Regions from separate parts of the Enterobacter sp. AC1 genome, predicted to be linked through region 2. Evidence: predicted binding sites of a transcription regulator. Region 2 holds the regulator's gene; each other region holds the start of a gene.
The links. The regulator PhoB, encoded in region 2, activates phosphate uptake and scavenging genes when phosphate is short. The targets are predictions, from matches to a motif close to CTGTCATAAAACTGNCNNAT.
Positions count from the first base shown of each region.

Region 1: the regulator PhoB is predicted to act here: its motif matches at 3,097-3,116, upstream of uvrB (excinuclease ABC subunit UvrB).
Region 3: the regulator PhoB is predicted to act here: its motif matches at 7,457-7,476, upstream of kdgR (DNA-binding transcriptional regulator KdgR).

Region 1 covers NZ_JBNDIZ010000002.1:479,980-489,884, reverse strand. The annotation lists gene yvcK (uridine diphosphate-N-acetylglucosamine-binding protein YvcK) at 1-754, shown strand, start outside; gene uvrB (excinuclease ABC subunit UvrB) at 829-2,844, opposite strand; gene M2433_RS07215 (ABC transporter ATP-binding protein) at 3,597-4,319, shown strand; gene bioD (dethiobiotin synthase) at 4,282-4,983, opposite strand; gene bioC (malonyl-ACP O-methyltransferase BioC) at 4,976-5,731, opposite strand; gene bioF (8-amino-7-oxononanoate synthase) at 5,715-6,872, opposite strand; gene bioB (biotin synthase BioB) at 6,869-7,909, opposite strand; gene bioA (adenosylmethionine--8-amino-7-oxononanoate transaminase) at 7,996-9,285, shown strand; gene M2433_RS07185 (kinase inhibitor) at 9,334-9,810, shown strand.
Region 2 covers NZ_JBNDIZ010000002.1:67,589-77,493, reverse strand. The annotation lists gene brnQ (branched-chain amino acid transporter carrier protein BrnQ) at 1-20, opposite strand, end outside; gene phoR (phosphate regulon sensor histidine kinase PhoR) at 430-1,725, opposite strand; gene phoB (phosphate response regulator transcription factor PhoB) at 1,747-2,436, opposite strand; gene sbcD (exonuclease subunit SbcD) at 2,624-3,829, shown strand; gene sbcC (exonuclease subunit SbcC) at 3,826-6,957, shown strand; gene mak (fructokinase) at 7,054-7,959, opposite strand; gene rdgC (recombination-associated protein RdgC) at 8,083-8,997, shown strand; gene ppnP (pyrimidine/purine nucleoside phosphorylase) at 9,043-9,330, opposite strand; gene M2433_RS05195 (AroM family protein) at 9,402-9,905, opposite strand, start outside.
Region 3 covers NZ_JBNDIZ010000001.1:73,579-83,483, forward strand. The annotation lists gene M2433_RS00345 (MlaD family protein) at 1-156, opposite strand, end outside; gene yebS (membrane integrity lipid transport subunit YebS) at 125-1,408, opposite strand; gene M2433_RS00355 (GAF domain-containing protein) at 1,541-2,038, shown strand; gene proQ (RNA chaperone ProQ) at 2,135-2,821, shown strand; gene prc (carboxy terminal-processing peptidase) at 2,841-4,889, shown strand; gene htpX (protease HtpX) at 5,083-5,964, shown strand; gene M2433_RS00375 (MFS transporter) at 6,015-7,388, opposite strand; gene kdgR (DNA-binding transcriptional regulator KdgR) at 7,568-8,359, shown strand; gene M2433_RS00385 (YobH family protein) at 8,425-8,664, opposite strand; gene mgrB (PhoP/PhoQ regulator MgrB) at 8,825-8,968, shown strand; gene M2433_RS00395 (YebO family protein) at 9,043-9,333, shown strand; gene M2433_RS00400 (MBL fold metallo-hydrolase) at 9,357-9,905, shown strand, end outside.

The DNA of each region.
Region 1 (9,905 bases), 410 kb from region 2:
ACGTGCAGAAGGGGGGATCGCCTGGGGCGATATGCGCAACTGTCTGAACCAGCTGATTACCGAACCGAGCGTTGCATCCGCAATGTTTGAGTACCGTTTCGGCGGTAATGGAGAACTTTCCGGGCATAACCTCGGAAATTTAATGCTTAAAGCTCTGGATCACCTGAGCGTGCGCCCGCTGGAAGCCATCAATTTGATACGAAATCTGCTGAAAGTGGATGCGTTCCTGATCCCGATGTCTGAGCAGCCGGTCGATCTGATGGCCATCGACGCGGAAGGTCATGAAGTTTACGGCGAAGTGAATATCGATCAGCTCATTCTGCCGCCGAAAGAGCTGATGACCTACCCAAGCGTTCCCGCCACGCGCGAAGCGGTTGAGGCCATTGCTGAAGCGGATGTGATCCTGATCGGTCCGGGCAGTTTTTACACCAGCCTGATGCCCATTTTGCTGGTGAAAGAGCTGGCCCAGGCGCTGCGCCGCACCCCTGCCCCGATGGTCTATATCGGTAACCTGGGCCGTGAACTGAGCCCGGCAGCCGCAAGCCTGTCGCTGGCGGACAAGCTGAGCCTGATGGAGCAGTACGTCGGGAAGAAAATTATCGACGGCGTGGTGGTGGGACCGAAAGTCGACGTGTCCGGGATTGGGGATCGTCTGGTGGTGCAGGAGCCGCTGGAGGCCAGCGATATTAAATATCGCCATGACCGCCATCTGCTGCGCGAAGCGCTGGAGAAGGCGATTCAGGCGCTGGGTTAGGCTCGTCTTGTGCGGCCTGATGCCCTCACCCCGGCCCTCTCCCACAGGGAGAGGAAGAAAACACGCCGCTTTAGCTACGACGCGGCGATGAAAAGATCCCGCAGCTGATGGAGCTGGTCGCGGATCTGCGCCGCCTCTTCGAACTCCAGGTTCTGCGCGTGCTGCATCATCTGTCCTTCCAGCTCGTGGATTTTCTGCTGCAGCGCTTTCGGCGTCAGCACGACGGTATCTTCTTCCACCACTGAACGCGCCTTGCCGCGGCCTTTCGTTTTGGTCTTCGCAATGTTCTGACCCAGCGCCAGAATATCGACCACCTTCTTGTTCAGCCCCTGCGGAGTAATGCCGTGCTCTTCGTTGTAGCGCTGCTGTTTCTCGCGACGGCGCTCCGTTTCGCCAATCGCTTTCGCCATCGACGGGGTGATTTTGTCACCGTACAGAATCGCTTTGCCGTTGACGTTACGCGCGGCGCGGCCAATGGTCTGGATCAGAGAGCGCTCAGAACGCAGGAAGCCCTCTTTATCGGCATCCAGGATCGCCACCAGCGAGACTTCCGGCATATCCAGACCTTCTCGCAGCAGGTTGATCCCCACCAGCACGTCAAACTCGCCCAGACGCAGGTCGCGAATAATCTCCATTCGCTCCACGGTATCGATATCCGAGTGCAGATAACGCACCTTCTCGCCGTGCTCTTCGAGGTACTCGGTCAGGTCTTCCGCCATGCGCTTGGTGAGCGTGGTCACCAGCACACGCTCGTTGATGGCGGAACGGGCACGGATCTCGGAAAGCAGATCGTCCACCTGCGTCGCCACGGGACGCACCTCGATAATCGGGTCCAGCAGCCCGGTCGGACGCACCACCTGGTCAACCACGTCCTCGCCGGATTTTTCCAGCTCGTAGTTGCCCGGGGTCGCCGACACGTAGATGGTCTGCGGGGCCAGCGCCTCGAATTCTTCAAACTTCATCGGACGGTTATCCAGCGCCGACGGCAGGCGGAAACCGTACTCCACCAGCGTTTCTTTACGCGCGCGGTCACCGCGATACATCCCGCCAATCTGCGGGATAGTGACGTGGGATTCGTCGATCACCAGCAAACCGTCTGCAGGAAGATAGTCAAACAGCGTCGGCGGTGGCTCGCCCGGCCCGCGGCCGGAGAGGAAACGGGAATAGTTTTCGATGCCGGAGCAGTAGCCCAGCTCGTTCATCATCTCCAGATCGAACTGGGTACGCTGGCTCAGGCGCTGCTCTTCCAGCAGCTTGTTGTTCGCCAGCAGCACCTTACGGCGGTCTGCCAGCTCCACTTTAATCTCTTCCATCGCCTGCACGATACGCTCGCGCGGCGTCACGTAGTGCGTTTTCGGGTAGATGGTGAAACGCTGAATCACCGACTCAATGTGCCCTGTCAGCGGGTCGAACAGCGAGAGGCGCTCGACCTCTTCGTCAAACAGCTCAACGCGCAGCGCCATATCGTCCGATTCCGCCGGGAAGATGTCGATCACCTCACCGCGCACGCGGAACGTCCCGCGCTGGAAGGCCTGGTCGTTACGGGTGTACTGCAGCTCCGCGAGACGGCGCAAAATCGCCCGCTGATCGATGATCATCCCCTGCGTCAGGTGCAGCATCATCTTCAGATACAGATCCGGGTCACCCAGACCGTAGATAGCGGAAACCGATGCCACGACGACCACATCGCGACGCTCAAGCAGCGCCTTCGTGGCTGAAAGACGCATCTGCTCAATGTGCTCGTTTACCGAAGCATCTTTTTCAATGAAGGTGTCGGAGCTCGGGACATAGGCTTCGGGCTGGTAGTAATCGTAATAGGAGACGAAATATTCCACCGCGTTGTCCGGGAAGAACTCTTTCATCTCGCCGTAAAGCTGTGCGGCCAGGGTTTTATTGGGCGCCAGCACCATCGTGGGGCGCTGGAGGTCAGCGATCACGTTAGCAATGGTAAACGTTTTGCCGGAACCGGTTACCCCCAGCAGCGTCTGGTGTGCCAGCCCATCTTCCAGCCCCTCTTCCAGACGGCGGATGGCCTCGGGCTGATCCCCCGAAGGACGGAAAGCAGAATTCAATTTGAACGGTTTACTCATGGGCGACAACCTGATGACGTTATAAGCGGCAGGTGAGTAATTTTACTCGTTGTGGCCAGGAATGCCAGTAAAAAACACTGGATGAAAAACCAGTAGCATGTCACGATATTTAGAGTAGCGCCTGAATGATTAGCGCGATAGCGGCCAAAATTTCGACTGTGACAACATAAAACACCAGTCAGGACAGGTTATCCCCAGAACTTTTTCTTTTTTAACATTTGTCAAGCCAGGTAATGATAGTTTTATGGCTACGGGTGACACTTTCATGACGGGAATTGCTTTTATCTAACCAGTTAAATAATAAACGATATTTTCTAAAGCCGCGTTTCGCGCCAATTTGGGCGAAAGCCGCGTCTCCTCTCGCTTATCGCGTGTTTTCTAACTCTAATGCACATGGTTATCCACAGGAATAGTGGATAACTGCTTCCAGCCCATACAGACTGGCGCTCGGCAAATTCCCGGATTTTCCCACGAACCGGCAGGAAAAAATTTTTATAGCTATTTTTTGATGATTAACAGTTGAGTCATTCATAACCAATCGACGAGATCTTGCTCACATTTTCATCATTTCTGGCCCTGCACCACAACTCACCACCGCCGGCACCGTCGATGTGCAATCCCTCTGGTTTTATACCGCTCTCCTGTAACTTATTCCTAAAAAAGTCGCTTTTTTAGTCACTTTGCGCTTTGTGGCAGGGGTTTTGCACAATCCAGAACGTGCCTCACCTACACACATTTTTAAGGAGAGAAAGATGTTGAGTCTGCGTGCAGTGAACCAGTTTTACGGAAGCCAACATACGCTATGGAACGTGGATTTAGATTTTCCGCAAGGGATGTGTACAGGCGTTGTTGGCCTGCCGGGAATGGGGAAAACCACCCTCATGAATTGCATCGCCGGGAAAGTGCCCGTCGAAAGCGGTACCATCATCTGGCATGAGGCAGGCGCGCCGCCGCGTGATTTGCTAAGCCAGGTGCCAGAACAGCGGACGGGGCCGGGGATTGGCTATGTCCCGCAGGACAGGCGGATCTTCTCCCAGCTGACGATTGAGGAGAATTTGCATATCGCCATGCGGGCGATGGGCAAGCCCGACGCGGAAGCAAAAAGTGAGGTTTACGACCTGTTCCCGGAGCTCTACGCGCTGCGTCAGTCCCGGGGCAATACCCTTTCGCCAGACGACCAGTACCAGCTGGCCCTGGCCAATGCGCTGGTAAACCGTCCGCGGATGCTGATTCTGGACGAGCCCCTGCACGGCGCAGGTCACGGTTTCGCCCATAAGCTGGGGCAGCTGCTGGTGCGCTTAAACCGAGAGCTCGGGATGACGGTGCTGCTGGCTGAACAGCAACTGTCGTTTATTCGCCGGTTCGCGGATCGTTTTTGCATGCTTTATCGCGGGCGTAACGTGGCCCATGGCCACGTTAACGAACTGGACGATGAGCTTATTGCCCACTGGATGTCGCTGGAAGCAAGGCGCTGAGGTCAAGATAGCGCCCGGTTTCGGCACGTTCGGCATCCTCCGCAAGCCACGGGATCTCCCCGAGGAATGGGGCAGGAAGAACCCGCTTGAGCGTTGCCAGGTACTCCTGATGCCGCTTGCCGGGGGCAACCACGTCGTTAGCTATCCAGCCCGCCAGGCGCAGCCCTGCCTGCGAAACGGCCTGCGCGGTCAACATGGCATGGTTGATACAGCCGAGCTTCACCCCTACGACCAGAATGACCGGGAGCTGCTCGCGCTGCACCCAGTCGGCAAACGTCTGCTCCTGCGAGAGCGGCGTAAACCAGCCGCCTGCGCCCTCCACCAGAACCCAGTCCGCCTGGCTTTCCAGCGCGCGTAATCCGGCAGAGAGCACGGCGAAATTAATGGGACGACCTTCGTCGGCGCTGATGATGTGCGGCGACGTGGGTTCGGCAAAGGTATACGGATTCACCGCTGAATAGGCGAGCTCAAGCGTGCTGTTCCGCTGGAGCGCCAGCGCGTCGGTGTTGCGTAACCCTTCCGCCGTCATCTCGCTGCCGGAAGCTACCGGCTTATACCCGGCGGTATTTTTCCCAAGCTTTCGCGCCGCCTGCAGCAGCGCCGCGCTGGCAACCGTTTTACCCACTTCCGTATCCGTTCCGGTGACAAAATAGCGTTCAGTCACGTTCGATAACCCCATGAAAAAGTTGATAAGAGAGCGGGAAATGTCCCCGTTCCTGCGGCCAGGCCAGCTCCAGACGCTGCAATTGACCCCGGGTGAGCGGTTTTTTCTCGCGCCCGGTATGCAGATGCGTGGCGCCTATGCCCTTCAGCGAGCGCATGGCGCTGAGCGCGTCGCTGAAATTGAGGGTGATGGTCTGAACCGCGCTGCGATAGCGCCGACCTGCCAGCGCCTGAGTGACCCGCTCGTGTGATAAAAACCGGTTGGCGTGCGGCTGGCGATCTACCGCCCTCCAGGCCTGATTCAGCTCCGGTAACGAGCTTTCCAGCAGCGTGGTAAACGCCACGCTCCCGCCCGGGCGCGCCACGCGATAAAGCTCGCTTAAGGCCTGCGGCAGGCTGCTGCACCATTGCACGGCGAGATGGCTCCAGACCAAATCGAATTGCGCGTCCGCCAGCGGAATCGCTTCGATATCCGCGACCAGATAGCGGTGTGCAGCCTGCTGCTGACGTGCCTCCGCAAGCATGTCGGATGACAGGTCGAGAGCCGTAACATGGCTTCCCGCTTCGCGCCAGTAGCGGCTATTCCCGCCGGGACCGCACCCGGCGTCCAGTACCTGGCTAAAACGCGTTTCACCGAGCAACGCCAGCAGCCCCTCTGCGCTCTGACGCTGAAGCTCATCGTGCCGGGAATAGCTGCGCGCGGCACGGCCAAATGCCGCCGCAATGGCCTGCTTATTGACTGGCGACATGCAGCGCCTCCAGAAGGGCATCAATATCCTCTGCTTCGTGCGCCGCCGTGAGCGTCAGGCGCAGGCGGGCAGTACCCGGCGGCACGGTGGGCGGACGAATGGCCGTCACCCACATTCCCCGCTCGCGCAGCGCGTGCGCCAGCGCGAGCGCCAGGCTGTTTTCACCGACGATCGCCGGCTGGATCGCACTCTGCGAATCGGTGCTCCGGAAGGGAAGCTGCGCCAGGCCCTGGCGAAAACGCTGAATATGGTCAGCCAGACGCGCCCGGCGTTCATCGCCTTCTGCGCTGCGGATCACCGCCAGGGACGCTGACAGCGCCACGGCCTGCGCGGGCGGCATGCTGGTGCTGTAGATCAAATGCCGGGCAAACTGCAGCAGATAATCGGCGACGGGCTCGCTGCACAGCACGGCGGCGCCGCTCACGCCAAAGCCTTTGCCGAAGGTGACAATCAGCAGCTCCGGCTTCACGTTTTGCAGATGCGCGCTGCCGCGCCCTTCGTCGCCCATCACGCCAGTGCCGTGGGCATCATCAACCAGCAGCCAGGCGTTTTGCCGCTTTGCGGCGTCGTGCAGCGCGGCAAGCGGCGCGCTGTCGCCATCCATGCTGAACACCCCTTCCGTGACCGCCAGCTGCTGCCCGTTACAGGGCTTATCCAGCAGCGCAGCGAGTTGCCCCGCATCGTTATGGGCGAAGCGGCGCAGCTGAGCCGGGCTTAAATTTGCCGCCTCCAGCAGGGAGGCGTGGCTTAAGCGGTCGGCGACAATGCGGTCGTCCTTGCCCATCAGGGCTGCAATCACCGCCTGATTGGCCGCAAAACCCGAGATAAACAGCAGCGCGCGCGGGTAGCCCAGCCAGTCGGCAAGCGCCTCCTCCAGCGCCCGGTGCGCCGTGCTGTATCCGCTGACGTGCCCGGAACCGCCGCTGCCCACGCCGTATCGCTCCGCGCCCTGCTGCCAGGCGCGGATAATGGCCGGATGCTGGCTCAGCCCGAGATAATCGTTGCTGGAGAAGTTACAAAAACGCCGGTTCTCACGGGTAAGAAAACGGCCTGCGCCGTTTTCGACTACCCTGCGTACGCGAAACGCCTCTGCCGCCCGCCGCTCGTCGAGCGCGGAATGGATACGTGCCTCCCAGGTCATACGGCTGCCGCGTTGTAGAACTGGTCGGTGTCGGCGTTGAAAATTTGCTGTTCCAGCTGCTGCTGTTGCTCGTTATCGCCGGTCATAACCCCGGTCTGATGCGGGTTCAGCCCCAGCTTGCGGAACAGCTGAACGTCTTTGTCCTCTTCCGGGTTCGGCGTGGTCAGCAGCTTGCAGCCGTAGAAGATGGAGTTGGCCCCGGCCATAAAGCACATCGCCTGGGTCTGCTCGCTCATCTGTTCACGGCCCGCAGAGAGGCGAACATAAGAGGTCGGCATCATGATGCGCGCCACCGCGATGGTGCGGATAAAATCAAACGCATCCACGTCGTCATTATCCGCCAGCGGCGTGCCTTTGACCTTCACCAGCATGTTGATCGGCACGCTTTCCGGCGGGGTCGGCAGGTTCGCCAGCTGCAGCAGCAGACCTGCGCGGTCTTTCACCGTTTCACCTAAGCCCACGATGCCGCCCGAGCACACCTTGATCCCCGCGTCTCGGACTTTATCAAGCGTATCCAGGCGCTCCTGATAGGTACGGGTGGTGATGATGTTGCCGTAAAACTCCGGCGAAGTGTCGAGGTTGTGGTTGTAGTAGTCCAGCCCGGCCGCCGAGAGGCGCTGCGCCTGCTCGTCGTTCAGCGTGCCCAGCGTCATACAGGCTTCGAGGCCCATCTCCTTGACGCCCTTCACCATCTGCTCCAGATACGGCATGTCGCGATCGTGCGGGTTCTTCCACGCCGCCCCCATGCAGAAGCGGGTCGAGCCGGCGTTTTTCGCCTTGCGCGCGGAGTCGAGCACCTGTTCAACCTCCATCAGCCGTTCGGATTCCAGGCCAGTTTTGTAGCGCGCGCTCTGCGGGCAATATTTGCAGTCTTCCGGGCAGGCGCCGGTCTTGATCGACAGCAGCGTGCTGACCTGAACGTGGCGAGGATCGAAGTGCTGACGGTGCACCTGTTGGGCTTCGAACATCAGCTCAAGGAAAGGTTTATTGAATAATTCAGTAACTTGCGACATCGTCCAGCGTGCGTGGTGAGCCATTGGGCTTCTCCAAAGGGTTTTGTTAATTTTCGGTTCGGTTTATACTCGTAAACCTAAAACTTTTCAAAATGGTTTACAAGTCGATTATGACCCAGGACGATCTCGCCTTCGACAAGCAGCATATCTGGCACCCTTACACCTCCACCACCCGCCCCCTGCCCGTCTATCCGGTGGCTTCGGCCCACGGCTGCGAACTGCACCTCGCCAGCGGCGAGCGGCTCGTTGACGGCATGTCCTCCTGGTGGGCGGCCATTCACGGGTACAACCACCCGCGCCTGAATGCGGCGATGAAGGCGCAGATTGACCAGATGTCGCACGTGATGTTTGGCGGAATCACCCATCAGCCCGCGGTGGATTTGTGCCGTCGGCTGGTGGCGATGACGCCTGACTCGCTGGAGTGCGTGTTCCTGGCCGATTCCGGCTCCGTGGCGGTGGAAGTGGCGATGAAAATGGCGCTGCAGTACTGGCATGCGTTGGGCGAAACGCGCCAGCGGTTCCTCACCTTCCGCAACGGCTATCACGGGGATACCTTTGGGGCGATGTCGGTCTGCGATCCGGACAACTCCATGCACAGCCTGTGGAAAGGGTATCTGCCGGAAAACCTGTTTGCCCCTGCCCCGCAGAGCCGCTTCGACGGCGAGTGGAACGAGATGGACATGGTCGGCTTCGCGCGGCTGATGGCGGCGCATCGTCATGACATCGCCGCCGTCATTCTTGAACCGATCGTGCAGGGCGCAGGCGGAATGCGGATGTACCACCCGGAATGGCTGAAGCGTATTCGCAAGATGTGCGACCGCGAGGGCATTCTGCTGATTGCCGATGAGATCGCCACCGGCTTTGGCCGCACCGGCAAGCTGTTTGCCTGTGAACATGCGGGTATCGCCCCTGACATTCTGTGCCTGGGTAAAGCGCTCACCGGCGGCACCATGACGCTCTCCGCCACGCTGACGACCCGACACGTTGCCGATACCATCAGCGACGGCGAAGCGGGCTGCTTCATGCATGGCCCAACGTTTATGGGCAACCCGCTGGCCTGCGCGGTCGCGAGCGAAAGCCTTGCGATCCTGGAGAGCGGCGAGTGGCAAACGCAGGTTGCGGCGATTGAATCGCAGCTGAAAGAGGATCTGAGCGCCGCCTCGGGGGCGAGTTTCGTGGCGGACGTGCGTGTGCTGGGCGCCATCGGGGTGATTGAAACCACCCAACCGGTGAATATGGCCGCGCTGCAGCGCTTCTTCGTGGACCAGGGCGTGTGGGTACGGCCCTTCGGCAAGCTTATCTACCTGATGCCGCCGTATATCATTACGCCCGCTCAGCTGCGCAAGCTCACCGCCGCCGTCGTCGAAGCCGTTAACAACCCCGCGCATTTCACGATTTAACCCTATGCGTTACACTTCCTGTACGAGTGATTAGCGAGGGTAAACCGTATGAAAATCATCAGTAAAGATCTGCGCGACGGCGAAATACTGCCGGAACGCCACGTATTCAACGGCATGGGATATCAGGGAGACAATATCTCCCCGCACCTGGCGTGGGACGAGGTTCCGGCCGGCACCAAAAGCTTTGTCGTCACCTGTTATGACCCGGATGCGCCTACCGGCTCCGGCTGGTGGCACTGGATCGTGGCGAACCTGCCTGCCGATACGCGCGTCCTGCCGCAGGGTTCCGGCTCTGACCTGGTTGCCCTGCCTGAAGGCGCCATTCAGACGCGCACCGATTTTGGTAAAGCGGGCTACGGCGGCGCGGCGCCGCCAAAAGGCGAAACCCACCGCTATATCTTCACGGTGCACGCGCTGGATGTGGAGAAGATTGAGGTGGACGAAGGCGCGAGCGGCGCAATGGTAGGGTTTAACGTGCATTTCCATACGCTCGGGAGCGCGTCGATTACGGCAATGTATTCGTAACAGTGCGGGCTGATGGCCCCTCACCCCAGCCCTCTCCCCAAAGGGGAGAGGGTGTTCAATTCCCCTCGCCCCTTTGAGGAGAGGGTTAGGGTGAG
Region 2 (9,905 bases):
GATTTTAAGTGATGGGTCATAAAACCTTACTGCCTGTGGATGTGGTGTTGAAAACATTGCGATTTCCGGTTTCCCTGACGGGACGATACAGCCGAAAATTTACTCAATTTCAGCGGGAAATGCTCCCGTCCTGGCGTGGAGAAGAATAGTTTTTCGATTTACCACGCAAATACAGTCGGTCTGACAGTATCTGGGGGGCAATTTAAACGCTTATAACGTTTAAAGGCAAGGAGGGATCGTAAAACCAGAACAATATGCCATTATGAAAATACGAACCAGCACAATACGCTATTTATAAGAAAAACCCATGGCTAATCATGCGAACAAAAAACAGCCAGCCGTATAAAATTCAGCCGCGTTTCGCTTGACTGCAAAGCAAACGGGCCAGCTGACGCTGACCCGTGGAAAGGTAAAATGACACACCTGCTATCAGGCGATCTTTTTGGCAATTAATCGTTCCGGGATAACGAAGCTGAAACGGGTTCCCTTACCCAGCGTACTCTGGATTTCGAGACGGCTTTCATGGTGATTCACCGCGTGCTTAACAATCGCCAGCCCCAGGCCGCTTCCTCCCGTCTGCCGCGATCGCGCTTTATCCACGCGGTAGAAACGCTCGGTCAGACGCGGAATATGCTCCGGTGCGATACCCGGCCCGTTGTCCTCCACGCTAAATTCGGCTCCCGTTGGGCTGTGGTGCCAGCGCACCAGGATTTCCGTCCCTTCCGGCGTATGATTCACCGCGTTATACACCAGGTTGGAGATGGCGCTGCGCAGTTCATCTTCACTGCCCAGCACCTTCAGCGCGCTGTCGACCTCAAAGGTCAGGTGGTGCTTTTTGTGGCTTAACGTCTGCGCTTCACGCTCCACTACCCGCAGCATCATTGGCACATCGATGGTGTCATTCAGCGCAAGCGTGGGTGCCGCTTCAATCTTCGACAGCGTCAGCAACTGCTTCACCAGGCCTTCCATACGGTGCGTTTGCTCGCGCATGGTGTGCAGCGCTTTTTCACGCGGCGCCCCTTCAAGCGTTTGCTCCTGCATCATCTCCAGGTAGCCCTCAAGCACGGTCAACGGGGTTCGTAATTCGTGGCTGACGTTCGCAAAGAAGTTGCGGCGCGCCCCTTCCAGCTGGTGCATCTGGGTGACATCGCGCGCTACCATCAGCCACTGCTTATCGCTGTAGGGCATCACGCGGATTTCCAGATGGCGACCGTTATTGAGCTTCAGATTGTGCGGACGGGTAAAATCACGCTTTTTCAGGTACAGCGTGAACTCGGGATAACGCAGGAGGTTGAGGATATTCTGACCATTATCGTCCGGCCAGCGCAGGCCCAGCAGCTGTTGCGCCAGGCCGTTACACCAGAAGATGGTCCCTTCTTCGGTGGTCAGAATGACGGCATCCGGCAGCGATTCCGCACCGCTGCGAAAACGCTTAATCAGGCTTCCCAGCTCGCGGCGGCGCTTTTTATTACGCATCTGCATCTGATGCAGACCGTACAGCAGCGGTTCCCAGCTGCCGCTTCCCGGCGGCGGCGTCATGCTTCGGTCAACCCACAGCCACCAGGAGAGGCGCAGCAGGTTCCAGAAATGCCAGATCAGCAGCCCGGTGACGGACGCCAGCAGAAACCACGGCAGATGTCCAAGAAAGGCCCCCAGAATGAAGGCCGGAATACAGCATAAGATCAGTTCAAAGACGAGCCTTTTCCATGACAGACGTTCCAGCACGCGTCACACTCCTGTCATTGTTCAGAAACGGGTAGAAAAACGATAACCCGTGCCGCGGACCGTCTGCACCATGCGATCGTGGCCGCTCAGTTCCAGCGCTTTTCGCAGGCGGCGGATATGGACGTCAACCGTCCGGTCTTCGACATACACGTTAGTTCCCCAGACGTTATTCAGCAACTGCTCGCGGCTGTAAACGCGTTCCGGGTGTGTCATAAAGAAGTGCAGAAGCTTAAATTCGGTAGGCCCCATGTCGAGGGGATTTTCACCGGTCATCACGCGGTGTGAGGTGGGGTCAAGGCTGAGTCCCTGCATCTCTATCACCTCTTCCACCGCCATCGGCGAAATACGGCGCATCACGGCTTTAATGCGGGCCACCAGCTCTTTCGGTGAAAACGGTTTGGTAATGTAATCGTCCGCGCCGGTCTCCAGACCGCGCACGCGATCCTCTTCTTCTCCGCGCGCCGTGAGCATCACCACCGGTATGTCGCGGGTCAGCGCTTCGCGCTTCAGGTGTTTGATAAACTGCAGTCCGGAACCGCCGGGCAACATCCAGTCCAGCAGAATCAGATCGGGCCAGGGTTCATTTAGCTGGTTCACTGCGCTGTCATAATCTTCCGCTTCAACCGGCTGGAAGCCATTTTGCTCGAGCACGAAGCACACCATTTCACGAATTGGAGCTTCATCTTCTACGACCAGAATACGTCTCGCCATACTTTGCCCTGTCTTATTTTATTTAAGTTACAAGTTTGTAATTCGGCGCCATTATGCGTCAGATTTATGACAGATTTATGAAAAACAGTACCACGATAGCGGGCAAACCGTTGTTTTATTACAACGGTTATTTTCCCTTCTCTGAAGGTTTATAATCCCGCTTTCTCTTTTTTGCCACGGATCAGCTATGCGCATACTTCACACCTCGGACTGGCATCTGGGTCAAAATTTTTACAGCAAAAGCCGTGCGGCTGAACATGAAGCGTTCCTGGGCTGGCTGCTGGAAACGGCCCGGACGCACGAGGTGGACGCGATTATTGTAGCGGGTGACATCTTTGATACCGGTTCTCCTCCAAGCTATGCGCGTGAACTGTATAACCGCTTCGTGGTGAATCTCCAGCAAACCGGCTGTCATCTGGTGATTGTCGCCGGCAACCATGATTCCGTCGCAACGCTCAATGAATCTCGCGACATCCTGGCATTTCTTAATACCACCGTCGTCGCCAGCGCCGGGCACGCCCCGCAGATCCTGAAAAAACGCGATGGTACGCCGGGCGCGGTGCTGTGCCCGATACCGTTTTTACGTCCGCGGGACATCGTGCAAAGCCAGGCGGGGCTGTCGGGGGCGGAAAAACAGCAACATTTATTACAGGCCATCACCGACTATTATCACCAGCAGCACGCCGAAGCCTGCGCCCTGCGCGGCGAGCAGCCGATTCCGGTGATTGCGACCGGACACCTCACCACCGTCGGGGCCAGTAAAAGTGACGCCGTACGTGACATCTATATCGGCACGCTGGACGCCTTTCCGGCGCAAAACTTCCCGCCAGCCGACTACATCGCGCTCGGGCATATCCACCGCGCGCAGGTTATCGGCGGCTGCGAGCACATCCGCTACTGCGGATCGCCCCTTTCGCTCAGCTTCGATGAAACGGGCAAAGCCAAGTCCGTGCATCTGGTGAGCTTCTCCGACGGAAAACTTCACGCCGTCGAGACGCTGGAGGTGCCGGTCACCCAGCCGCTGGCGGTGCTGAAAGGCGATCTTGACGCCATTACCGCCCAGCTTGAGCAGTGGCGCGGCGCGGCGCTTAACCCTCCCGTCTGGCTGGATATCGAAATCACCACCGATGACTACCTGCACGATATGCAGCGAAAAATCCAGGCGCTGACCGAAGATTTGCCGGTTGAGGTGTTGCTGGTGCGCCGCAGCCGCGAGCAGCGCGAGAACATTCTGCTCAGCGCCCGGCGCGAAACCCTCAGCGAGCTGAGGGTAGAAGAGGTGTTCGAACGCAGGCTCTCGCAGGAGGAGATAGACGACGCGAAGCGCGCAAGGCTTAGCGAGCTGTTCACCCATACCCTGCATGCGCTCAATGATGAGGACGAAAACGCATGAAAATTTTGAGCCTGCGCCTGAAAAACCTTAACTCCCTCAAGGGCGAGTGGAAAATTGATTTTACCGCTGAACCCTTTGCCAGCAACGGGCTGTTTGCCATAACCGGCGCGACCGGAGCAGGCAAAACCACCCTGCTCGACGCCATCTGCCTGGCGCTTTATCACGAAACCCCACGCCTGCAGAAAGTCTCTCAGGCACAAAACGACCTGATGACGCGCGACACCGCCGAGTGTCTGGCCGAAGTGGAGTTTGAGGTGAAAGGCACGGCCTATCGCGCCTTCTGGAGCCAGAACCGGGCGCGCAATCAGCCGGACGGCAACCTGCAGGCACCGCGCGTGGAGCTGGCGCGCTGCGAGGATGGCAAAATCCTGGCCGACAAAGTGACGGATAAGCTGGAGCAAACCGCTGAGCTCACCGGGCTGGACTACGGGCGTTTTACCCGCTCCATGCTGCTCTCTCAGGGGCAATTTGCCGCTTTCCTCAATGCCAGACCGAGCGATCGCGCAGAACTGCTGGAAGAGCTGACCGGCACCGAGATCTACGGCCAGATTTCCGCCATGGTATTTGAGAAACATAAAGCAGCCCGCAGCATGCTTGAAAAGTGCGAGGCACAGGCTGCGGGCGTCGTGCTGCTGAGCGAAGAGCAACAGCAGCAGTTACAGCAAAGTTTGCAGGCACTTACTGACGAAGAGAAAACCCTGCTGGTACAGCAGCAAAGCCAACAGAAAGATTTTCAGTGGCTTACGCGCCATGATGAGCTTGTACGCGAGCATCAGCGCGTCACCGCGATGCAGCAGCAGGCGCAGCAGGCGCTGACGGACGCAGCGCCTGAGCTGGCAAAACTCCAGCTTGCCCAGCCCGCCGCCCAGCTTCGGCCGCTTTGGGAGCACCAGCAGGAGCAAACCGCGCGCCTGACGCAAACGCTGCAGCGAATTGTCGAAGTGAATACTCGCTTACAAGATAAAACCGCGCTGCGCGCACGGATCCGCAACGCCGCACTGCGTAACCACGAGCAGCTCCAGACCGAACTGACGGCGCTGGCGAAATGGCTTGCGGAGCATGAGCGTTATCGCCTGCTGGGCCAGGAGATTGCCGGCTGGCGCGCGCAGTTCTCGCAGTTGACCCGTGATAAAACGCACATCGCCACGCTTGCCGTACGGGTTGCTGAGCTACGCCAAAAGCTGGCCGGACTACCGGAAAATGCGCTGACGCTGACGGCGGATGAGGTCAGCGCGGCCATGGAACAGCAGTCCCGGTCACGCACGCTGCGCCAGCGGCTAACGTCGCTGCAGGCCCGCTATCTACCGCTGCAAAAGCGCCTGCTTCAGAACGCGGAAAGTCTGCAAAAAGCGCAGGCGGAACAGGGTAAGCTCAATGAAACGCTGGCGCTGCGCCGCCAGCAGTACAAAGAGAAAAACCAGCATTATCTGGACCTGAAAGCCCTGTGCGAAACCGAAGCGACGATCAAAAAGCTGGAACATTATCGTTCGCAGCTTGAGGCGGGCAAACCCTGCCCACTGTGCGGCGCAAGCGAACATCCCGCCGTGGAGACATACCGGTCGCTTGAACTGACGGAAAACCAGCGCCGCCGCGATGCCCTGGAAAAAGAGGTCGCCTCACTCAAAGAGGAAGGCCTGCTGGTGCTGGGGCAGGTTAACGCCCTGACGCAGCAGATCCAGCGTGAGACAGACGAAGCGCAGACCCTGGTTCAGGAAGAGCAAGCACTCACTAAAGAGTGGCAGGAAGCCTGCGCGTCCCTGAATATCGCATTGAATATTCAGGAAGATATCGCTCCATGGATGAACGAGCAGGAACGCTACGAGCACCAGCTTTATCAGCTCAGCCAGCGTCTGACCCTGCAAAATCAGCTGAACGAGCAGGAAGTGCAGGAACGACAGTATCAGCAGCAGTTGGCCACCACGTGCCAGGCGCTGGAACACGCCCTGCTCTCGCTATCGCTTAACGTACCTGAAGATGGTAATGAAGCCGCCTGGCTGCACGCCCGTGAGGTCGAGTTCGCGCAGTGGCAGGAGAAGCAAACGCAGCAGGCCGTGCTTCAGGAACGTATGAACGCCCTGAAGCCGCTGCTCGACACGCTTCCGGTCACGAATGGTGAAGAAGCCGAACCGGCTATTCCTGACGACTGGCGCGCCATCCACGACGAATGCGTGTCGCTGCAAAGCCAGCTTACCGCGCAGCAGCAGCAGGAAGCGCTGGAGCAAGAGCGCCTGCAGCAGTCGCAGAGGCAATTCACCGCGGCGCTCTCAGCCAGCTGCTTTGCCGACCGGGACGCGTTTCTTGCCGCGCTGCTGGATGAACCGACGCTTCGTCACCTCGAACAGCTGAAACAGTCGCTGGAAAACCAGCTGCAGCAGGCCGCGGCGCTGTGCGGACAAGCTCAACAACAGCTGCAGTCTCACCTGGCGCTGCAACCGGAATCGCTCGACGCCGACGCGCCCACTCTACAAATCCAGCTGCAGCAGCTGGCGCAGCGGCTTCGGGAGAACACCACCCATCAGGGCGAGATCCGTCAGCAGCTTAAGCAGGACAGCGATAACCGGCAGCACCAGCTGGCCCTGATGCAGCAAATTGAAGAGGCCGCGCGTCTGGCTGACGACTGGGGATACCTGAACGCGCTTATCGGTTCCAGCACCGGCGACAAGTTCCGCAAGTTCGCTCAGGGGCTGACGCTGGACAATCTTGTCTGGCTCGCCAACCAGCAGCTTAACCGTCTTCACGGGCGCTATCTGCTACAGCGTAAGGCCAGCGACGCGCTGGAGCTGGAAGTGGTCGATACCTGGCAGGCGGATGCGGTTCGCGATACCCGCACGCTCTCCGGCGGCGAGAGCTTCCTGGTCAGCCTGGCGCTGGCGCTGGCGCTTTCCGATCTGGTGAGTCACAAAACGCGGATCGATTCGCTGTTCCTCGATGAAGGGTTCGGCACGCTCGACAGCGAAACGCTGGATACCGCGCTGGATGCGCTCGACGCGCTGAACGCCACCGGGAAAACCATTGGCGTGATCAGCCACGTTGAGGCGATGAAGGAGCGCATTCCGGTGCAGATCAAAGTGAAGAAGATTAACGGGCTGGGGTACAGCAGGCTGGACAGGGAGTTTGCGGTGGATTAAATGGGGGACGGTGCGGTCTGGTGCCCTCACCCTGGCCCTCTCCCATGGGAGAGGGAACAAACATCAAAAACAGCAACTTGCGTTGCTGTTTTGCTTTTATTGCGGCCACAGCCACGCCGCGCCGCGCACGCCGCTGGAGTCACCGTGGACGGCTTTACGGATTGGGGTTTCACACTCGCCGCCGAAGACCCACTGTTTCACCAGGTTCGGCACCGTGGCGTACAGCCTGTCAACGTTGCTCATGCCGCCGCCCAGCACAATCACGTCCGGATCGAGAATATTCACCACGTGCGCCAGGGATTTCGCCAGACGCATTTCGTAGCGGCTCAGGGCCAGCTCGGCCACCGGATCCTGCTCTTCGACCAGCCGCACGATCTCGTTGCCCTTGAGCGGCTGGCCGCTCAGACGATGGTAATCGGTCGCAAAACCGGTGCCGGAGATAAACGTCTCTATACAGCCTTGTTTACCGCAGTAGCACGGAACGTCGGTGCGGTATTTCAGTTCGTCTTCATCCATCCACGGCAGTGGGTTATGTCCCCACTCGCCCGCGGTGCCGTTACCGCCGATATGGGCGCGCCCGCCGAACGCCACGCCCGCGCCGCAGCCGGTGCCGATGATCACGGCAAACACGGTCTGAGCGCCCGCTGCCGCGCCGTCGATGGCCTCTGAGACCGCCAGGCAGTTGGCGTCGTTGGCCAGCCGGACTTCCCGGTTCAGGCGCGCGCTTAAATCTTTATCAAAAGGCTGGCCGTTGAGCCAGGTCGAGTTGGCGTTTTTAACCACCCCGGTATACGGCGAGATTGACCCCGGGATCCCCATCCCGACGCTGCCGGTTTGTCCTGTCGCTTGCTCTGCCATCTCGACCAGCCGGGCAATCGTCTCGATAGTCTGGTGATAATCATCGCGCGGCGTAGGCAGACGGTGGCGGAACAGCTGTTCCCCCTGCTCGCTCAACGCGATGACTTCTGTTTTGGTGCCGCCCAGATCAATCCCAATACGCACAAGACTCTCCTCATTATTTTGATTATCAACAGAGTAGAAGCACGCTTCCCGATTAGCAATGCAAGCGATGCGACAATTCGTTATCATGCCCGCTGATTTAACGACAAGGCCGTGGAAATTATCATGCTGTGGTTCAAAAATTTGATGGTTTACCGTCTCAGCCGCGACGTTTCGCTGCGTGCAGAAGAGATGGAAAAACAGTTAGCCGCTTATACCTTTTCCCCTTGCGGTAGCCAGGATATGGCAAAAACCGGTTGGGTTCCGCCAATGGGTTCTCAAAGCGATGCACTGACCCACGCCAGCAGCACGGGTCAAATCATCGTCTGCGCCCGTAAAGAAGAGAAAATACTGCCTACGCCGGTGGTTAAGCAGGCGCTCGAAGCGAAAATTTTCAAGCTGGAAGCCGAGCAGGGCCGCAAGCTGAAAAAAACCGAAAAAGATTCGCTGAAAGATGAAGTTCTGCATTCACTGCTGCCGCGCGCCTTCAGCCGCTTCAGCCAGACCATGATGTGGATCGATACCGTTAACGGACTGATCATGGTGGACTGCGCCAGCGCGAAAAAAGCGGAAGATACGCTGGCCCTGCTGCGTAAAAGTATCGGCTCTTTACCGGTCGTTCCGCTGGCGCTGGAAACGCCAATTGAGCTCACGTTGACCGAATGGGTACGCAGCGGCGCTGCGGCACAGGGTTTCCAGATCCTTGATGAAGCCGAACTGAAAGCGTTGCTGGAAGACGGCGGCGTGATCCGCGCGAAAAAACAGGATCTGGTGAGCGACGAGATCGCGGTACACATTGAAGCGGGTAAAGTGGTCACCAAACTGGCGCTCGACTGGCAGCAGCGCATTCAGTTCGTGATGTGCGACGACGGCTCCGTGAAGCGTCTGAAGTTCTGCGACGAGCTGCGCGATCAGAACGAGGATATCGACAGGGAAGATTACGCTCAGCGCTTTGACGCGGACTTCATCCTGATGACCGGCGAGCTGGCCGCGTTGATTCAGAATCTGGTGGAAGGTCTCGGCGGCGAAGCGCAGAGATAATCTGCCTCACCCTAACCCTCTCCCCAATGGGGAGAGGGAAAAAAATCATTTCAGATAGCGGCACAGATAAGAGGTAGGTTCAGCAACCTGCAAATGGAACTCGCTGTGGCCAGGTACGTTGAAAACTTGCCCGGCGGCGTAGACTTTCCATTCCGTTTCACCCGGCAGCAACACGTTCAGCGCGCCGCTCACCACCGTCATTTCTTCGGCTTCCGCCGTGCCAAAGGTGTATTCCCCTTCAGCCATTACGCCAACGCTGGCGCGGCCAGTGCTGCTGCTGGTAAAACCAATGGATTTCACTTTACCGGAAAAGTATTCGTTACTCTGAAGCATGAACTGGCCCTTATATTTTTAGATAAAAATTCACTATAGGGGCCATGCTCATCACCTGTCACGCAAAATCATTACATCAGAAGCTCCGAGGCCAGGCGCGCCATCAGAACGTTGGATAACAGTACGGGCACATCCAGCGCCTTTTGCAGCAAATCGCGATGGTGCTGGTGGAAACCCAGACAGTCCAGGATCAACACATCAGCCCCTCTCTCCAGCAGTTCCTTTCCGGCGGCAATGAGTTTGGCCTCACTGTCCCAGAACGGATTTGCCAGCGCGTACAAGGGGACTTTTTCGAGCACCTGCCATTTCGCCTCCTGGTTGTCCATGAGCTCCTCGATAGGGACAATCACCCCAACCTGATGGCCATCGACGATGGAGGCTACCAGCGGCGGTATGATCCGCATCGGCTCCAGTAAAATCGCATTGCGCGCCGTGAGTCCTTTAATGGGCGCGGTGCTCATCAGCAAAATAACGTCATAACCTTGATTATCGAGCACTTCTATTACGCCCTGCAGCGAGCGCTCGATTTTCTGGCGTGACACATGCGCCAGTTTACCGTCGCTTAATAACGTCGC
Region 3 (9,905 bases), on a different contig from region 2:
ATCAATGGTGACCGTGCTTCCGCGATCTTCATAGCTCGTCCAGATAAGCCAGCCTGCAATCATCAGCGCGATGACGGGCAGCAGCCAGAATGGCGAAATGCGGCGTTTTGTTTTAATTCTCGCTTCAGTCGGCGAAGCGGGGGTTTCCTGACTCATGTGCATCCCAAAGTAAGCGGCTATCCAGCCATTCCACAGCAAGAATAGTCAATATCACCGCAGAGCCGAAATAAAAAGCCGCGGGTCCCATTGTAAAAGCAAGTAACTGGTCGCGATTGATTAGCGACATCATCAGCGAAATCACAAACAGATCTAACATTGACCAGCGGCCAATCCAGGTGACGAATCGCAGAAGCAGAATACGGGTACGTAAGCCTTGTTCACACTTAAAGTGAATGCTGATAAGCAGGGTAATCATCACCACGACTTTGGTAAAGGGAACCAGGATACTGGCAATAAACACAATCGCGGCCACCCCGACGTTGCTGTGCGCAAGGGAGATAATGCCCGAAAGGATAGTATCCTCCTGCCGCCCGCCATTCACGTAAATAATGGAAATAGGCAGCATATTGGCCGGGATCAGAAACACCAGGGAGGCAATCAGCGCGGCCCAGCATTTTTGCAGGCTGTTGTTGCGCCGCAGCCTTAATGGAATATGGCACCTTGGGCAGCGCCCACGCGCGTCGGGCAACCCGGTATAGTGGCATCCCAGGCAGACGCGGAGATTTTCATCAGGACGCGTGGCGGGGCGCTGAGGGTAAAATCGCTCCCAGAGCTGCTCAACGTTCAGATGTATCAGCGTCAGGATGCTCAGCAATACCAGACTGATGAAGGCAAAGAGCCCGATGCCGGGCTGCAAGAATGCATAGTCTTGCACCTTGATTGACGCAACGCCCACCCCCACCAGATAAATATCCAGCATCACCCACTCTTTGAGTTTGTCCAGCATTAGCAGCACCGGGCGAAGATTCATGCCAAGAATATTGCCAAACCAAAGATAGGCAATAGCGGCGACCAGCACCAGCGGCGCGCCGACGGTGCAGAACAGCACCATGGCAGCGGTGATCGGATCGCCCTGACGGGTCATCTGCCAGATACCCTGCAGCACGTTGGCATCGATGCGTACGCCAAGCAGGTAGAGCTTCAGCAGCGGCTCGCTCCAGGCGAAGGGCATCAGCAGCAGCATGGTGACGGCCATTGCGGCGAGGCGGGTTAACGACCAGTCGCGGCCGTCACGAATTTTGGCGTCGCAGCGGGGACAAAAGGCACTTTGGTGCGATTTCATCTTCGGCAACATAAAAAGCGTATCGCACTGCGGGCAACGCTGATAATGTGCACGGGGCAAAGCTTCGCTTACCGTATGGACAGTTATCTTTCTTGTCGGCGTAATTTTGGTTGTTTTTAAGGCCATCAGCTGCGCACAAATAAGTATTGTTGAAAGTTATAATAACTCATGAATGGATTCATCTTGAGCATGAGCGCATTTAATGCTTATTTTAATAGGCTCTGCGGTAATTTTGTAAGACAACCAAGTGATTGAATAATGAACAAAACAGAATTCTACGCGGATCTGAACCGCGATTTTAAGGCATTGATGGCGGGTGAGACCAGCTTCTTAGCCACTCTGGCAAATACGAGCGCATTGCTGTTTGAACGTCTCTCTGACGTGAACTGGGCTGGCTTTTACCTCCTGGAAGGTGAAACGCTGGTGCTGGGTCCGTTCCAGGGCAAGCTGGCCTGCGTGCGCATTCCGGTAGGGCGCGGCGTATGCGGCACGGCGGTGGCCGAAAATCAGGTACAGCGTGTGGAAGACGTTCATGCGTTTGACGGGCACATTGCCTGTGATGCCGCCAGTAATTCTGAAATCGTTCTGCCGCTGGTGGTAAAAAATCAGATTATTGGCGTTCTGGATATCGACAGTACGGTCTTCAGTCGCTTTACAACCGAGGACGAACAGGGGCTGCGCGAGCTGGTAGCGAATCTGGAAAACGTACTCTCTGCAACCGATTATCAAAAATTCTTTGCGAGCGTCGCAGGATAATCAACGGATAACGTAGCATTTACTGATAGCGTCATTATAATGACGCCTGTTCATGCCTGCGCTTGTTGGCAACGTCCGTTGTAATCAGGAAATTTCATGGAAAATCAACCTAAGTTGAATAGCAGTAAAGAAGTTATCGCATTTCTGGCCGAGCGTTTCCCGCAGTGCTTCAGCGCGGAAGGTGAAGCTCGTCCCCTGAAAGTCGGTATTTTTCAGGATCTGGTGGCGCGCGTTGAGGGGGAAATGAACCTCAGCAAAACTCAGCTGCGTTCCGCCTTACGTCTTTATACTTCGAGCTGGCGTTACCTGTACGGTATCAAAGCGGGCGCGACGCGTGTGGATCTCGACGGTAACCCTTGTGGTGAGCTGGACGAGCAGCACGTTGAGCACGCCCGTAAACAGCTGGAAGAAGCCAAAGCACGCGTTCAGGCACAACGTGCAGAACAGCAAGCGAAAAAACGCGAAGCCGCAGCGGCAAACGGTCAGGAAGAAGCGCCTCGTCGCGAGCGTAAGCCACGTCCTGCGCCGCGTCGTCACGAGAATAACGATCGCAAACCGCGTGCTGACAAACCAGCAGCTAAAGCCCCGCGTGCCCCTCGTGAAGAGCCGCGCCATACTCCAGTTTCAGACATTAACGCACTGAGCGTTGGTCAGGCGCTGAAGGTAAAAGCGGGTAACAATGCTATGGACGCCACCGTACTGGAAATCACCAAAGATGGCGTTCGTGTACAGCTGACTTCTGGTATGTCAATGATTGTACGCGCAGAACACTTGTTGTTCTGAAACGGAGGCCAAGCCTGGCATGAACACTTTTTTTAAGCTCACCGCGCTGGCGGGCCTGTTTGCCATAACAGGTCACGCTTTTGCAGTGGACGATATCACCCGTGTTGATCAAATTCCTGTACTCAAGGAAGAGACGCAACATGCGACGGTGAGCGAGCGCGTGACCTCACGTTTTACCCGTTCGCACTATCGTCAGTTCGATCTCGATCAGGCCTTTTCGGCCAAAATCTTTGACCGCTATCTGAACTTGCTGGATTACAGCCATAACGTTTTGCTCGCCAGCGATGTCGAGCAGTTCGCTAAGCGCAAATCCGAGGTGGGTGACGAGTTGCGTTCAGGCAAGCTGGATCTGTTTTACGATCTCTATAACCTGTCGCAAAAGCGCCGCTTTGAACGCTATCAGTATGCGCTGAAAGTGCTGGAGCGTCCGATGGACTTCACCGGTACCGACACTTTTAATCTGGACCGCAGTAAAGCACCCTGGCCGAAAGATGAAGCCGAGTTGAATGCGCTGTGGGACAGCAAAGTTAAATACGACGAACTGAGCCTTAAGCTGACCGGCAAAGATGAAAAAGAGATCCGTGATACGCTGACGCGTCGTTACAAATTTGCCATTCGTCGTCTGGCACAGACCAACAGTGAGGATGTCTTCTCGCTGGCCATGACTGCCTTTGCTCACGAAATCGATCCGCACACCAACTATCTCTCTCCGCGCAACACCGAACAGTTCAATACCGAGATGAGCCTGTCTCTGGAAGGTATCGGCGCGGTGCTGCAGATGGACGATGATTACACGGTGATCAATTCAATGGTCGCGGGTGGCCCGGCATCCAAAAGCAAAGCGATTAGCGTAGGCGATCGTATTGTGGGTGTAGGACAAACCGGCCAGAACATGGTCGACGTGATTGGCTGGCGTCTTGATGACGTGGTTGCGCTGATTAAAGGCCCGAAAGGCAGCAAGGTTCGTCTCGAAGTTCTGCCTGCTGGCAAAGGTACCAAAACCCGTATCGTTACCCTGACCCGAGAGCGTATCCGTCTGGAAGACCGCGCGGTGAAAATGTCGGTGAAAACCGTGGGTAAAGAGAAGGTGGGCGTCCTGGACATTCCTGGCTTCTACGTCGGCCTGACAGACGATGTGAAAGTACAGCTGCAGAAGCTTGAAAAGCAGAACGTCAGCAGCGTTATCATCGATCTGCGCAGTAACGGCGGCGGTGCGCTGACGGAAGCGGTTTCTCTCTCTGGCCTGTTTATTCCATCTGGCCCGGTGGTTCAGGTGCGCGATAACAACGGTAAAGTACGTGAAGATGCCGACAACGACGGTGTGGTCTACTACAAAGGCCCGCTGGTGGTCCTGGTTGACCGCTTCAGTGCCTCCGCGTCTGAAATCTTTGCCGCTGCCATGCAGGACTATGGTCGTGCGCTGATCGTCGGTGAGCCAACCTTCGGGAAAGGTACTGTACAGCAGTATCGCTCTCTGAACCGTATTTACGACCAGATGCTTCGTCCGGAATGGCCTGCACTGGGCTCGGTTCAGTACACCATTCAGAAATTCTACCGCGTGAACGGCGGCAGTACGCAGCGTAAGGGCGTAACGCCGGATATCATGATGCCGACTGGCACGGAAGAGACTGAAACCGGCGAGAAGTTTGAAGATAATGCGTTGCCGTGGGACAGCATCAATGCCGCGACGTACGTGAAGGCGGGCGACATGACGCAGTTTGGTCCTGAACTGCTGAAGGCGCATAACGATCGCATCGCGAAAGATCCGGAATTCCAGTACATCATGAAGGACATTGCTCGCTTCAATGCCCTGAAAGATAAACGGAATATTGTTTCTCTGAACTACGCTCAGCGTGAGAAAGAGAACAACGAAGACGATGCAACGCGTCTGGCGCGTATCAACGATCGCTTCAAGCGTGAAGGTAAGCCTCTGCTCAAGAAACTGGACGATCTGCCTAAAGATTACCAGGAGCCCGATCCGTATCTGGACGAGACGGTGCATATCGCCCTCGACCTGGCGAATCTGGAAAAAGATAAGCCTGCCGTACAGCCCGCTCCGGCAAAATAACCTCCCAACAGGCACAAGAAATTGTGCCTGTTTCTTTTTGTTCTGCATCCTTCCGTCAGCCTGATTTCCAATTGTGTAAAGTTGTGTCTTTCTGGTGACTTACGCCCGCCGGATGCTTGAAAATAGCCGCAATACCCATACGATGTGGGTAATCGCATAGTGCGTTTTGTTAAACTGAGGTAAAAAGAAAATTATGATGCGAATCGCGCTCTTCCTGCTCACCAACCTGGCGGTAATGGTGGTTTTCGGGCTCGTGCTAAGCCTGACAGGAATTCAGTCGAGCAGCGTTCAGGGTCTGTTGATTATGGCGCTGCTGTTTGGTTTTGGTGGCTCTTTCATTTCCCTGCTGATGTCAAAGTGGATGGCTCTGAAATCGGTAGGCGGTGAGGTTATCGAGCAACCGCGTAACGATATGGAACAGTGGCTGATGAATACGGTGGCTCAGCAATCCCGTCAGGCTGGGATCGCCATGCCGCAGGTGGCCATTTACCACGCTCCGGATATCAACGCCTTCGCCACGGGTGCCCGTCGTGATGCGTCACTGGTTGCCGTCAGCACCGGGCTGCTGCAGAACATGAGCCGTGACGAAGCCGAAGCGGTTATTGCCCACGAAATCAGCCATATCGCTAACGGTGACATGGTAACCATGACCCTGATTCAGGGCGTCGTGAACACCTTCGTTATCTTTATCTCCCGTATTCTGGCGCAGATTGCGGCAGGCTTTATGGGGGGTAACCGCGACGAAGGCGAAGAGAGTAACGGTAACCCGCTGATCTATTTTGCTGTCTCCATGGTTCTGGAGTTGGTGTTCGGTATTCTGGCCAGCATCATCACCATGTGGTTCTCACGCCACCGTGAGTTCCACGCGGATGCCGGCTCTGCGAAACTGGTTGGTCGTGAGAAAATGATTGCGGCGCTGCAGCGTCTGAAAACCAGCTACGAGCCGCAGGAAGCGAACAGCATGATGGCTTTTTGCATTAACGGTAAATCGAAATCATTGAGCGAGCTGTTTATGTCTCACCCGCCGCTGGATAAGCGTATTGAAGCGCTGCGCAGTGGGGAATACCTGAAGTAACGCGAAGAACCGCAATAAGCCGGGCAGGAGAATACTCCGCCCGGCTTTTTTTATGCCTGTGCCCTGGGCTGGGTCACCCGCAGTCCGCTGACGACAGCCGCGAGGGTGGCAAGGACGCCTGCGGTGAGTAGCGCAACGTGGTTACCGTTTTGTCCGGCGAGGTTAAACATCAGGGCAACCAGTGCCGCACCGGTGCTTTGCCCTAACAGACGCGCGGTCCCCAGCATGCCGCTGGCACCTCCGCTGCGATGACGCGGCGCTGAGGTGATAATGGTATGGTTGTTGGGGGACTGGAACAGGCCAAACCCCGCGCCGCACAGTATCATGCGCCAGATGATGTCCAGGTCGGTTGGTGATGACGGTAGCAACGCCAGCGCGAAGAGGCCTGTTGCCATCACCCCCAGCCCTAGCGCACCCAATAAACCGGCATGGACGCGTTCAATTAAGTAACCTGCCAGCGGTGCCATCACCATCGTGGCCAGCGGCCACGGGGTTAACAGCAGTCCGGTCTCCACTTCTGAACGTCCAACCACGCTCTGCAAAAAGAAGGGCAGAGATACCAGAGCCAGCATCTGAGCGCAGAATGAGCAAACAGAGGTACAAATAGAGAGCGAAAAGAGGGGGATGCGCAGCAGATCAACAGGCAGTAAAGGCACCGGGAGAGTGAGCTGGCGGCGAACAAAGAAGAAGCCTATGAACAGCAACGCGAGCAGTTCCACTCCGGTCAGCACCAGTGATTGCCCCTGCGCAAAGCCGCTCAGGGCTGTAATCAGCAGGCCAAAGGTGAGGGCATTCATCACCGCGCTCGCGACGTCGAAGCGCGGCATGGTGCTTTTGGGGCCGTTAGCGGGCAGGAAGCGCAGGGCAAAAAAGATGGCCACGATACCCAGCGGCACGTTAATGGCGAAGAGCCATTGCCAGGATGCAACGGAAAGAATAGCCGCCGCAATGGTTGGCCCGGCGGCGGAAGAGACGGCGACAATGAACGAGTTTATTCCCATGCCGCGCCCCAGATGACGCTGAGGATAAATTAAGCGAATCAATGCCGTGTTTACGCTCATGAGCGCCGCGCCACCAAAACCTTGCGCAATGCGTGCCAGCGTCAAGGTATGCAGTGAATCAGAAAGGGCACATAACAGTGAGGTAATGGTGAAAACCACCAGACCACACTGATACACCCGACGGTAGCCGAACATATCGCCGAGGAAGGAGAACGAGAGCAGGGAAACCACAATCGCAATCTGGTAGGCGTTAACAATCCAGATTGAACTGGCTGGGGAAGCATGCAGGTCGCTGGCGATAGTTGGGAGGGCAACGTTCGCAATTGCGCCGTCAAGGACGGCCATTGAGATACCGATAATAATGGTCGCTATCGCGCCGTACCGCTGGGGTAGCGGCAGGCCATCGGAAAGATTCTTTTCCATTAGGATTAAAAAAGCTCAACGTGAAATTATTCTCAGAGTAACTATTTTAGCATTGTTACTGCCGCGATATGTCGCAGATTTGTAACGAAGTAAACGCGGATTGATTGCAGGTGACATGACGGGAACTTATAATAAAAACCGGTTCTGATTTTTATAAAACACTCTCTATGAGGTGGTAAATGGCTATTGCGGATTTGGATAAACAGCCAGATTCTGTTTCTTCCGTGCTGAAAGTGTTTGGCATCTTACAGGCGCTCGGGGAAGAGCGTGAAATTGGTATTACAGAGTTGTCGCAGCGCGTGATGATGTCGAAAAGCACCGTTTATCGCTTTTTGCAAACCATGAAGTCACTGGGCTATGTTGCACAGGAAGGCGAGTCAGAAAAATATTCTCTGACCCTGAAACTGTTCGAACTCGGTGCCCGCGCGCTGCAAAATGTTGACCTGATCCGCAGCGCTGATATTCAGATGCGTGAAATCTCGCGCCTGACTAAAGAGACTATCCATCTCGGTGCGCTGGATGAAGACAGCATTGTTTACATCCACAAAATCGACTCCATGTACAATCTGCGCATGTATTCGCGCATTGGTCGTCGCAACCCGCTCTACAGTACCGCCATCGGTAAGGTTCTGCTGGCGTGGCGCGATCGCGAGGAAGTGAAGCAGATCCTCGATGGCGTGGAATACAAACGCAGTACGGCGCGAACCATTACCAGCACGGACGAACTGTTAACGGTGCTCGATCGCGTGCGTGAGCAGGGGTATGGCGAAGATAATGAAGAACAGGAAGAAGGGCTGCGCTGCATCGGCGTTCCGGTGTTTGACCGCTTTGGCGTGGTGATCGCGGGCTTAAGTATCTCATTCCCAACCCTTCGCTTCTCTGAAGAGCGTCTGCACGAGTATGTGGCTATCCTACACACCGCCGCACGTAAGATTTCGGAACAGATGGGCTATCACGACTATCCGTTTTAATCTCTGTTTGCATAAAAAACGCCGCGGATGTTGCGGCGTTTTTGTCAGTGATTAAAACCCGTTGATTAGCCATTATCGATGACGACGGACGTTTTACGCAGTACAGGACAGTTCGTTAAGCCAATGATTCCGCTGTCAGAATGTAGATACTGTGCAGTGCTCATTCCTTGTGCCGTTAAATACTTACACTGAATGCCTAACCCGGCTGCGTTTTCGGTGCTTCCCACAAGCACCCCATAACCCGTTAACAGAAGACCAATCCAGACGATGGCCAGTACAATAACTGTTCGAATGATTAAGCGCATCTTTACCTCTTTTATCGTTGTTATCATATAGCTAGCGTAAACGGTTTACGCGATGAAACAAGTGCACGATTCTGAAAAAGGCGCGATGGCGGTACAGTTAGTCCTTGTTTAAGATAACCGTGATAACCTGGTTACATCAGGTCTTTAGACGGAGTGTGGAGTGAAAAAAATACGCTGGGTGATTCTGATTATCGTGCTGATAGCGTGCGTGGTGTTATGGACGCAGACTATCAATGTCATGTGCGATCAGGATGTACAGTTTTTTAGCGGCGTCTGCGCAATCAACAAGTTTATTCCGTGGTAACACGCATTTTTTCTCAAGGTGATTTCCTTCCTTCGCGCCAGTGGTAAAATAGACGTTTTTATTGAGGTGGTGAAATGGGTGAGTTACTGAATTCAGGGCTGCTGAATATAGCATCCCTGATGATTTCTTTGGTTGTTCTGCTTGTGGGGCTAGTCATCTGGTTTTTCGTAAACCGGGCCAGTTCGCGTACGAATGAGCAGATCGAACTGCTGGAAGCGCTGCTCGATCAGCAAAAACGTCAGAATGCGCTGCTGCGCCGCCTGTGTGAAGCTAACGAGCCGGAAGAGAAAGACGCGCCGAAAGACGCGGTCGCTGAAGATAACAAAGACGAAGACGACTTTATCCGCCTGGTGGCTGAGCGTTAATCTTTTCGTGCTGGGAGGTGGCTGTGGTCTGGAAAAATCCCTGGTATGACCCCTCCCTGCAACATCACACCCCAAACGGCTTTCGTAATACCCACCCTGCAGAACATCAACCCGGCGACCTGGATCGCTGGCGTAAAGCGCGTAAAGAAGCCGGTTTGCCGAAACCACCCGCGCTGGGTTATGAAGATTTTATCCGTCAGTGGTGGCAACCCGCCGAGCTAACGCAGCCTCAGGAAGATGGGGTGTGGTGGCTGGGACATGCGAGTGTGTTACTCCAGCTAGACGGTAATTTCATCCTTACCGACCCGGTTTTTTCACAGCGCGCCTCTCCGCTCCCTTTTCTGGGACCACAGCGTAAGACGCCTCCTGCACTGTCTGTCGAAAAACTGCATCAGCTTGATGCGGTCGTCATTTCCCATAACCATTACGATCATCTGGATGATGCGACCATTCGCCGTATTCTCAAACGCTTTCCCGACGTGAGTTTCTTTGTCCCGTTAGGACTGGCCGCCTGGTTTCGACGTCGGGGAGCAAGGTGCGTGGTGGAGCTCGACTGGTGGCAGAGTTTCAGC